DNA from 2 places in the Viridibacillus sp. FSL H8-0110 genome. Region 2 is predicted to be linked to the other one. Evidence: a T-box and tRNA genes for the amino acid it is inferred to sense, from the RefSeq annotation. Region 2 holds a T-box; the other holds one or more tRNA genes.
The links. A T-box is a leader RNA that pairs with one kind of tRNA and senses whether it is charged. The one in region 2 lies ahead of tyrS (tyrosine--tRNA ligase), so its partner is inferred to be a tRNA-Tyr.

Region 1 (3,489 bases), 340 kb from region 2:
CATTCGTAGAGTGTAAAGGCATAAGGGAGCTTGACTGCGAGACCTACAAGTCGAGCAGGGTCGAAAGACGGGCTTAGTGATCCGGTGGTTCCGCATGGAAGGGCCATCGCTCAACGGATAAAAGCTACCCCGGGGATAACAGGCTTATCTCCCCCAAGAGTCCACATCGACGGGGAGGTTTGGCACCTCGATGTCGGCTCATCGCATCCTGGGGCTGTAGTCGGTCCCAAGGGTTGGGCTGTTCGCCCATTAAAGCGGTACGCGAGCTGGGTTCAGAACGTCGTGAGACAGTTCGGTCCCTATCCGTCGTGGGCGTAGGAAATTTGAGAGGAGCTGTCCTTAGTACGAGAGGACCGGGATGGACACACCGCTGGTGTACCAGTTGTTCTGCCAAGGGCATCGCTGGGTAGCTATGTGTGGACGGGATAAGTGCTGAAAGCATCTAAGCATGAAGCCCCCCTCAAGATGAGATTTCCCATTACGCAAGTAAGTAAGATCCCTCAAAGACGATGAGGTAGATAGGTTCGAGGTGGAAGTGTGGCGACATACGGAGCTGACGAATACTAATAGATCGAGGACTTAACCAAATTTTACTTAACAAACTTCAATGTAATTTATCCAGTTTTGAGAGAATAATAAAAAACTTTTCTAAAATAGCAAAAAACACTTGCTAAAATTTAAAAAAGATGATATAATTATTCTTGTCCTTAGGTAATACAATAGTCTAGTGATGATGGCAAAGAGGTCACACCCGTTCCCATGCCGAACACGGAAGTTAAGCTCTTTAGCGCCGATGGTAGTTGGGGGTTTCCCCCTGTGAGAGTAGGACGTTGCTAGGCGATCATATTATTCCGAAGTAGCTCAGTGGTAGAGCATCCGGCTGTTAACCGGACGGTCGTAGGTTCGAGTCCTACCTTCGGAGCCATTTTTGGAGAGCTGTCCGAGTGGCCGAAGGAGCACGATTGGAAATCGTGTAGGCGAGTAACCTTGTCTCAAGGGTTCAAATCCCTTGCTCTCCGCCATACACATTCTCATTTATTAAATGGCCCCTTGGTCAAGCGGTTAAGACACCGCCCTTTCACGGCGGTAACACGGGTTCGAATCCCGTAGGGGTCACCATTTATAACATTATACGGAGGATTAGCTCAGCTGGGAGAGCACCTGCCTTACAAGCAGGGGGTCGGCGGTTCGATCCCGTCATCCTCCACCATTTAAGTCAATAATACCATTATCGCGGGGTGGAGCAGTTCGGTAGCTCGTCGGGCTCATAACCCGAAGGTCACAGGTTCAAATCCTGTCCCCGCAACCAAATGGTCCGGTAGTTCAGTTGGTTAGAATGCCTGCCTGTCACGCAGGAGGTCGCGGGTTCGAGTCCCGTCCGGACCGCCATTTTTTAAAAAAGAATATTAAATTATTATGGGTCAGTAGCTCAGTTGGTAGAGCATTAGATTGAAGCTCTAAGTGTCGGCGGTTCGATTCCGTCCTGACCCACCATAATAATGCCGGTGTAGCTCAGTTGGTAGAGCAACTGACTTGTAATCAGTAGGTCGAGGGTTCGACTCCTTTCGCCGGCACCATGTTTTTCTGGAGGGGTAGCGAAGAGGCTAAACGCGGCGGACTGTAAATCCGCTCCTTCGGGTTCGGCGGTTCGAATCCGTCCCCCTCCACCATTTTTTTATTTTAGGGGCATAGTTTAACGGTAGAATAGAGGTCTCCAAAACCTTTGATGTGGGTTCGATTCCTACTGCCCCTGCCAATTTAAATTATATAATGGCGGTTGTGGCGAAGTGGTTAACGCACCTGATTGTGGTTCAGGCATTCGTGGGTTCGATTCCCATCAGTCGCCCCATTTAATTTTTGACAATAAAATAATTTAGATATAATAATAATATTATGGCGGTTGTGGCGAAGTGGTTAACGCACCTGATTGTGGTTCAGGCATTCGTGGGTTCGATTCCCATCAGTCGCCCCATATTATTGGGGTATAGCCAAGCGGTAAGGCAACGGATTTTGATTCCGTCATGCCCTGGTTCGAATCCAGGTACCCCAGTTAAATTTGCGGAAGTAGTTCAGTGGTAGAACACCACCTTGCCAAGGTGGGGGTCGCGAGTTCGAACCTCGTCTTCCGCTCCATTTTCTATTTACGGCGGCATAGCCAAGTGGTAAGGCACAGGTCTGCAACACCTCTACCACCGGTTCAAATCCGGTTGCCGCCTCCAATTATTTTTAAAATAACTACATATAATCTATAATAATATTATGCCGGTGTGGCGGAATTGGCAGACGCGCACGACTCAAAATCGTGTTCTTTCGAGAGTGTCGGTTCGACCCCGACCACCGGTATCCTAAATAAGCAAGTATATCAAGGGTTCTCATCTAATGAGGGCTCTTTTTTGTTGTCAAAATTTCTTTCATTAAGGGAAGAACCCTGATGGAATTTAAGGTGCAAAATATTCTAGAACCACAGTCGTTCAATGTTAGCTATGAAGGTGCTGGCTTTCTAAATTAGATATTGCAAACTTGGTAGAGGAATTATCTATAATTGAGATTGATGAGGGGTTTGAGTAGGTATCTGCAAATTTTAAAGAAGAGGGTAAAGTACTAAAAGAGAGGAGGGAAATTTCCCTCCTCTTTTTTATTATTAGTAATTATAGAAACAAAATTTGGATTTATTTATTTTCATTCTGAAGAAACACATAAAAATTTAACAGGTGTACTTGTGAGATTCAACCAATAATGTGGACTACTAGAGTCGATGATAATGGAGTCATGTTCGTTTAAATGATATTCTTCATCATTTATTTGTACAGTCAGTATGCCGTCTAAAACATACAGAAATTCTTTTCCGTGATGAGTAAATTGATTCCCCTTGTTTTCTCCGGGATTTAGAATTATAAAAAGTGGGTTAAAGCCAAGTCCTGTATGATTGCCGGACAAGTCCTTGTAAATGAATTGGTTGACGGTCAAATCCGCACTGCTATTAATTCCACGAATGACAGTTGGCTGCTTTTGTTTTGTTTCTGTGCTGAAAAAGTAACTAGGATTTACTTGAAGTACTTCAGATATTTTCTTAAGCGATTCTAGTGTTAGAGATGATTTCATACGCTCAACTTGTGATAAAAAACTGATGGATAGATCAGTCTTGTCTGCAATTTCCTTAAGGGTCAATTTTCTTTCTTTTCGTAGGCTTTTAATTTTATCTCCAATTGTTTTGTCCATAACAATACCTCATCTCAATTTATGTAAAGTATACATCATTATATATTTTAAAAAATAAAGTTGACAGAATATTACCTCTAATCTAATATTAGGTTATTGTAATTTAAGTAATACTTCAAATATATTGAACTTTCACTTAAATTATAAAACATATGTTAATAAATAACTAGAGTCTCTTTTTATAAGTCATTTTGAAATAGTATTTTAAAAATTGGATTGGAGAGATTTAAATGATCATTAAAAAAGTATATACAACAGTTGATGTACATG
Region 2 (3,489 bases):
AGAAATGACTGCTATAAAATTAGATCGCCTACATGTAATGGAGGAATGGCTCTATTGCCGTCCTTCGCCTAGGTTACTAGAAGGTGCTTTGAAATTGGCAACCTTAATACATCCCATAGAGTATGAAAGTCTCGCGTTACCTGAATGGATAATTGAAAAATAAGATGAATTTAGTAATAGTAGAAGACTTTTCACATTGAGTGAGAAGTCTTTTTTTGTAACCCTTTTTATATTTCAATATTTTACGATTAAATAGGGTTATTTTCTTACAAAAGAGCCTACTCTATGTATAGAAAGGTTTTCTTAAATAATCATAATATTTATAAGTTCTATGCTTCTTTGTATAAATTCAAAAAAGACTACTGCTCACTTTAGAGTGAACAGTAGTCTTGATGACTAATTATTAGTACTTTAATCAACATATTCAGCTGCTCGAGGTCACTTCCACTTTCTCGGACAAAAGCTGAAAAAATGCTTTTGTTTCGAAAGTTCCAGTGCTTGTCGAAGGCCCACAGGATGTGGGTCACGTAACCGTTGCGGCAGGACGCCGCGCACTTAGGTTACGTTCCTTAAAACGAGCGCCTTCAGCATTTAATTGAACTGTACCATGTGGTATTTCTTTTTACCTCTTCTTACGATTGCAAATGCATCTTCTAGGCGATCTTTGGCGTCTACAGTGTATGCTAAATCTGTAATTTTTTCGCCGTTGATTGAGATAGCTCCGTTTGTTACATCTTCACGCGCTTGACGTTTTGAAGATGAAATTTTAGCTTCGACGATTAGGTCGACAATGTTTTGATCTTCTTTCGCGATTTCAACAGAAGGTACGCCACTAAATGCTACTTTCATTTCTTCTACCGAAAGTGCTTTTAAGTCACCTGAGAATAATGCTTCTGTAATACGAATTGCCTGTTCTAAACCTTCTTCACCGTGGATTAATTTTGTCATTTCAGCAGCTAATGCTTTTTGTGCTTTACGTAGATGTGGCTCAGTTTCTACAGCAGTCTCTAATGCTTCGATTTCTTCACGAGATAGGAATGTGAAGATTTTCAAGTATTTCACGACATCAGAGTCAGCTGCATTGATCCAGAATTGGTAGAACTCATATGGCGATGTTTTTTCAGCATCTAACCAAACTGCTCCTCCTGCTGTTTTACCGAATTTTGTACCATCCGCTTTTGTTACAAGTGGAATTGTGATACCAAATGCTTTTGTTTCTTCTTCATGGGTTTTACGAATCACTTCTAGGCCAGTTGTAATATTTCCCCACTGGTCAGAACCACCTACTTGAATACGGCAGTTGAAGTTGTCGTATAAGTGGTTAAAGTCAATACCTTGAATAATTGTGTAAGCAAATTCAGTAAATGAAAGACCAGTATCTAGGCGAGATGAAATTGTATCTTTACCAAGCATATAGTTTACATTGATTAATTTACCGTAATCGCGTAGGAATTCAATAGTATTCATTGAGCCAATCCAGTCGCGGTTGTTTGCAAGTTTTGCCCCGTTTTCTGAATTAAAATCAAAAATACGCTCTAATTGTTTTTTTATTCCTTGTACGTTTTTCTCAACTTGTTCAACCGTTTGTAATTGGCGCTCTTCAGAACGACCTGATGGATCACCAATCATACCAGTAGCGCCACCGACTAATAGAATTGGTTGGTGACCTGCAATTTGGAATCTTCTTAAAGTAAGTAGTGGCACGATATGTCCGATATGCATGCTATCTGCAGTTGGGTCAACACCACAATACAAAGAAACAGATTCCTCATTTAATAATTTTTCCATACCTTCAGCATCTGTTTGTTGGTACAGTAGGCCACGCCACTGTAAATCTTCCAATAATAGATTTGTCATATTCCTTACCTCCTAATATAAATAAAAAAAGTCCCTGCATATAAATATGCAGGGACGTTAATCACAATTTAACGCGGTACCACCCAGCTTGAAGAAAAAATGATTCTTCCGGCTCATACGTCTTAACGCGACGCTTACGTTCTCGCTCCAAATGTGTAATTCGTGTCCATATTATGACTAGCTTACACCAACCGCTAGCTCTCTATACAGGGAATATGTTCACTACTGCGCACTTTTCAACGCTCGAAAAACTATTAATGACTATTGTACTTCATTTAGATTCATTGTCAATAAATATTATTAGTCATAAATCAATTATGGTATAATTAACGAGATTTTAGGAGGTCGATTTAGTGATAGAACAATTTAAAAAATGGGTTGAAAAAATAGACAATCTTTTTCAAGAAATGACTTCTATGAGATGGATGAAAACACTACGTATAACATCAAGCGTAATCTGGAATTTATGTTTATTATTTATCACATTAGCAGTTATAGGTTTTATATTTGTAGGGTCTATTGGCGCTGGATATTTTGCTTCCCTCGTAAAAGAAGAGCCTCTGCGAGCAAAAGCTGAAATGCGTAGCGACATTTTAACTTATGATGAAACAAGTGATCTCTACTTCGCAGGTGGAAAATATTTAGGTAAAATGCGTTCGGACTTAGAACGACGCGAAACAACTCTAGATAAGGTCTCGCCTAATGTAATTAATGCAGTACTAGCTACTGAGGATGAATACTTCTATGAACATAACGGGATTGTACCAAAAGCAGTTTTCCGTGGATTGTTACAAGATGTAACGAACTCTTCAACTCAAACAGGTGGCTCCACATTAACGCAGCAATTAATTAAAAATCAAATTTTAACAAATGAAGTTTCATACGAGCGTAAAGCTAAGGAACTATTACTCGCAATGCGACTTGAAAAATTCATGGACAAAGACGAAATTTTAGAAGCTTATTTAAATATTATTCCTTATGGTAGAAATGCATCTGGTCGCAATATTGCTGGAATCGAAACAGCGGCTGAAGGTATTTTCAATAAAAAAGCAAGTGAACTTAACCTTGCACAAGCTGCCTATATCGCAGGGATTCCACAATCACCTTATGCCTATACACCATTTACACAGCAAGGAAAGCTTAAAGATAAAGATTCATTAGCACTTGGTGTTAACCGTATGAAAACTGTTCTATATCGTATGCATGAAACAGGCTATATTACGGACAAGCAGTATAAAAAAGCCTTGAAATACAAAATTAAAAAAGATTTCCGTAAACCAGAACTTCGCCCAGAAGAAAAGTATCCATATGTAACATACGAAATTGAAAGCCGTGCAAAAGATATAATGGCTACTATTTTAGCTAAAAAAGATGGATTAGATCCAAAACGATTAAAAAATGAAAAGAAATTAAAAGAAAAATATACAATCTTAGCAGATCGTGAATTGCGATCAAAAGGTTACAAGATTTACTCTACGATTGATAAGAAAATGTATGATAATATGCAAAATGTAAAAGATAACTTTACCTATTACGGTGCTACATTTAAAAAGACTGTTACAGATTCAGAGACTGGAAAAAGCAAACAAGTTGATGTGCCTGTACAAGTTGGTAGTATTGTCATGGAAAACA

Region 1: it has a tRNA-Tyr gene. The T-box ahead of tyrS (tyrosine--tRNA ligase) is inferred to sense a tRNA for this amino acid. The anticodon was not compared.

The regions. Positions count from the first base shown of each region.
Region 1 covers NZ_JBBOPJ010000001.1:614,026-617,514, forward strand. Annotated here, with positions in the region: rRNA gene MHH98_RS03005 (23S ribosomal RNA) at 1-587, shown strand, start outside; rRNA gene rrf (5S ribosomal RNA) at 724-839, shown strand; tRNA gene MHH98_RS03015 (tRNA-Asn) at 851-925, shown strand; tRNA gene MHH98_RS03020 (tRNA-Ser) at 931-1,022, shown strand; tRNA gene MHH98_RS03025 (tRNA-Glu) at 1,045-1,119, shown strand; tRNA gene MHH98_RS03030 (tRNA-Val) at 1,135-1,210, shown strand; tRNA gene MHH98_RS03035 (tRNA-Met) at 1,233-1,309, shown strand; tRNA gene MHH98_RS03040 (tRNA-Asp) at 1,313-1,389, shown strand; tRNA gene MHH98_RS03045 (tRNA-Phe) at 1,419-1,494, shown strand; tRNA gene MHH98_RS03050 (tRNA-Thr) at 1,502-1,577, shown strand; tRNA gene MHH98_RS03055 (tRNA-Tyr) at 1,587-1,670, shown strand; tRNA gene MHH98_RS03060 (tRNA-Trp) at 1,683-1,756, shown strand; tRNA gene MHH98_RS03065 (tRNA-His) at 1,774-1,849, shown strand; tRNA gene MHH98_RS03070 (tRNA-His) at 1,897-1,972, shown strand; tRNA gene MHH98_RS03075 (tRNA-Gln) at 1,979-2,050, shown strand; tRNA gene MHH98_RS03080 (tRNA-Gly) at 2,059-2,133, shown strand; tRNA gene MHH98_RS03085 (tRNA-Cys) at 2,146-2,219, shown strand; tRNA gene MHH98_RS03090 (tRNA-Leu) at 2,262-2,343, shown strand; gene MHH98_RS03095 (helix-turn-helix domain-containing protein) at 2,680-3,219, opposite strand; gene MHH98_RS03100 (proline racemase family protein) at 3,450-3,489, shown strand, end outside.
Region 2 covers NZ_JBBOPJ010000001.1:951,767-955,255, reverse strand. Annotated here, with positions in the region: gene MHH98_RS04760 (cobalamin-binding protein) at 1-163, shown strand, start outside; gene tyrS (tyrosine--tRNA ligase) at 592-1,857, opposite strand; T-box leader at 1,905-2,106, opposite strand; gene MHH98_RS04750 (transglycosylase domain-containing protein) at 2,265-3,489, shown strand, end outside.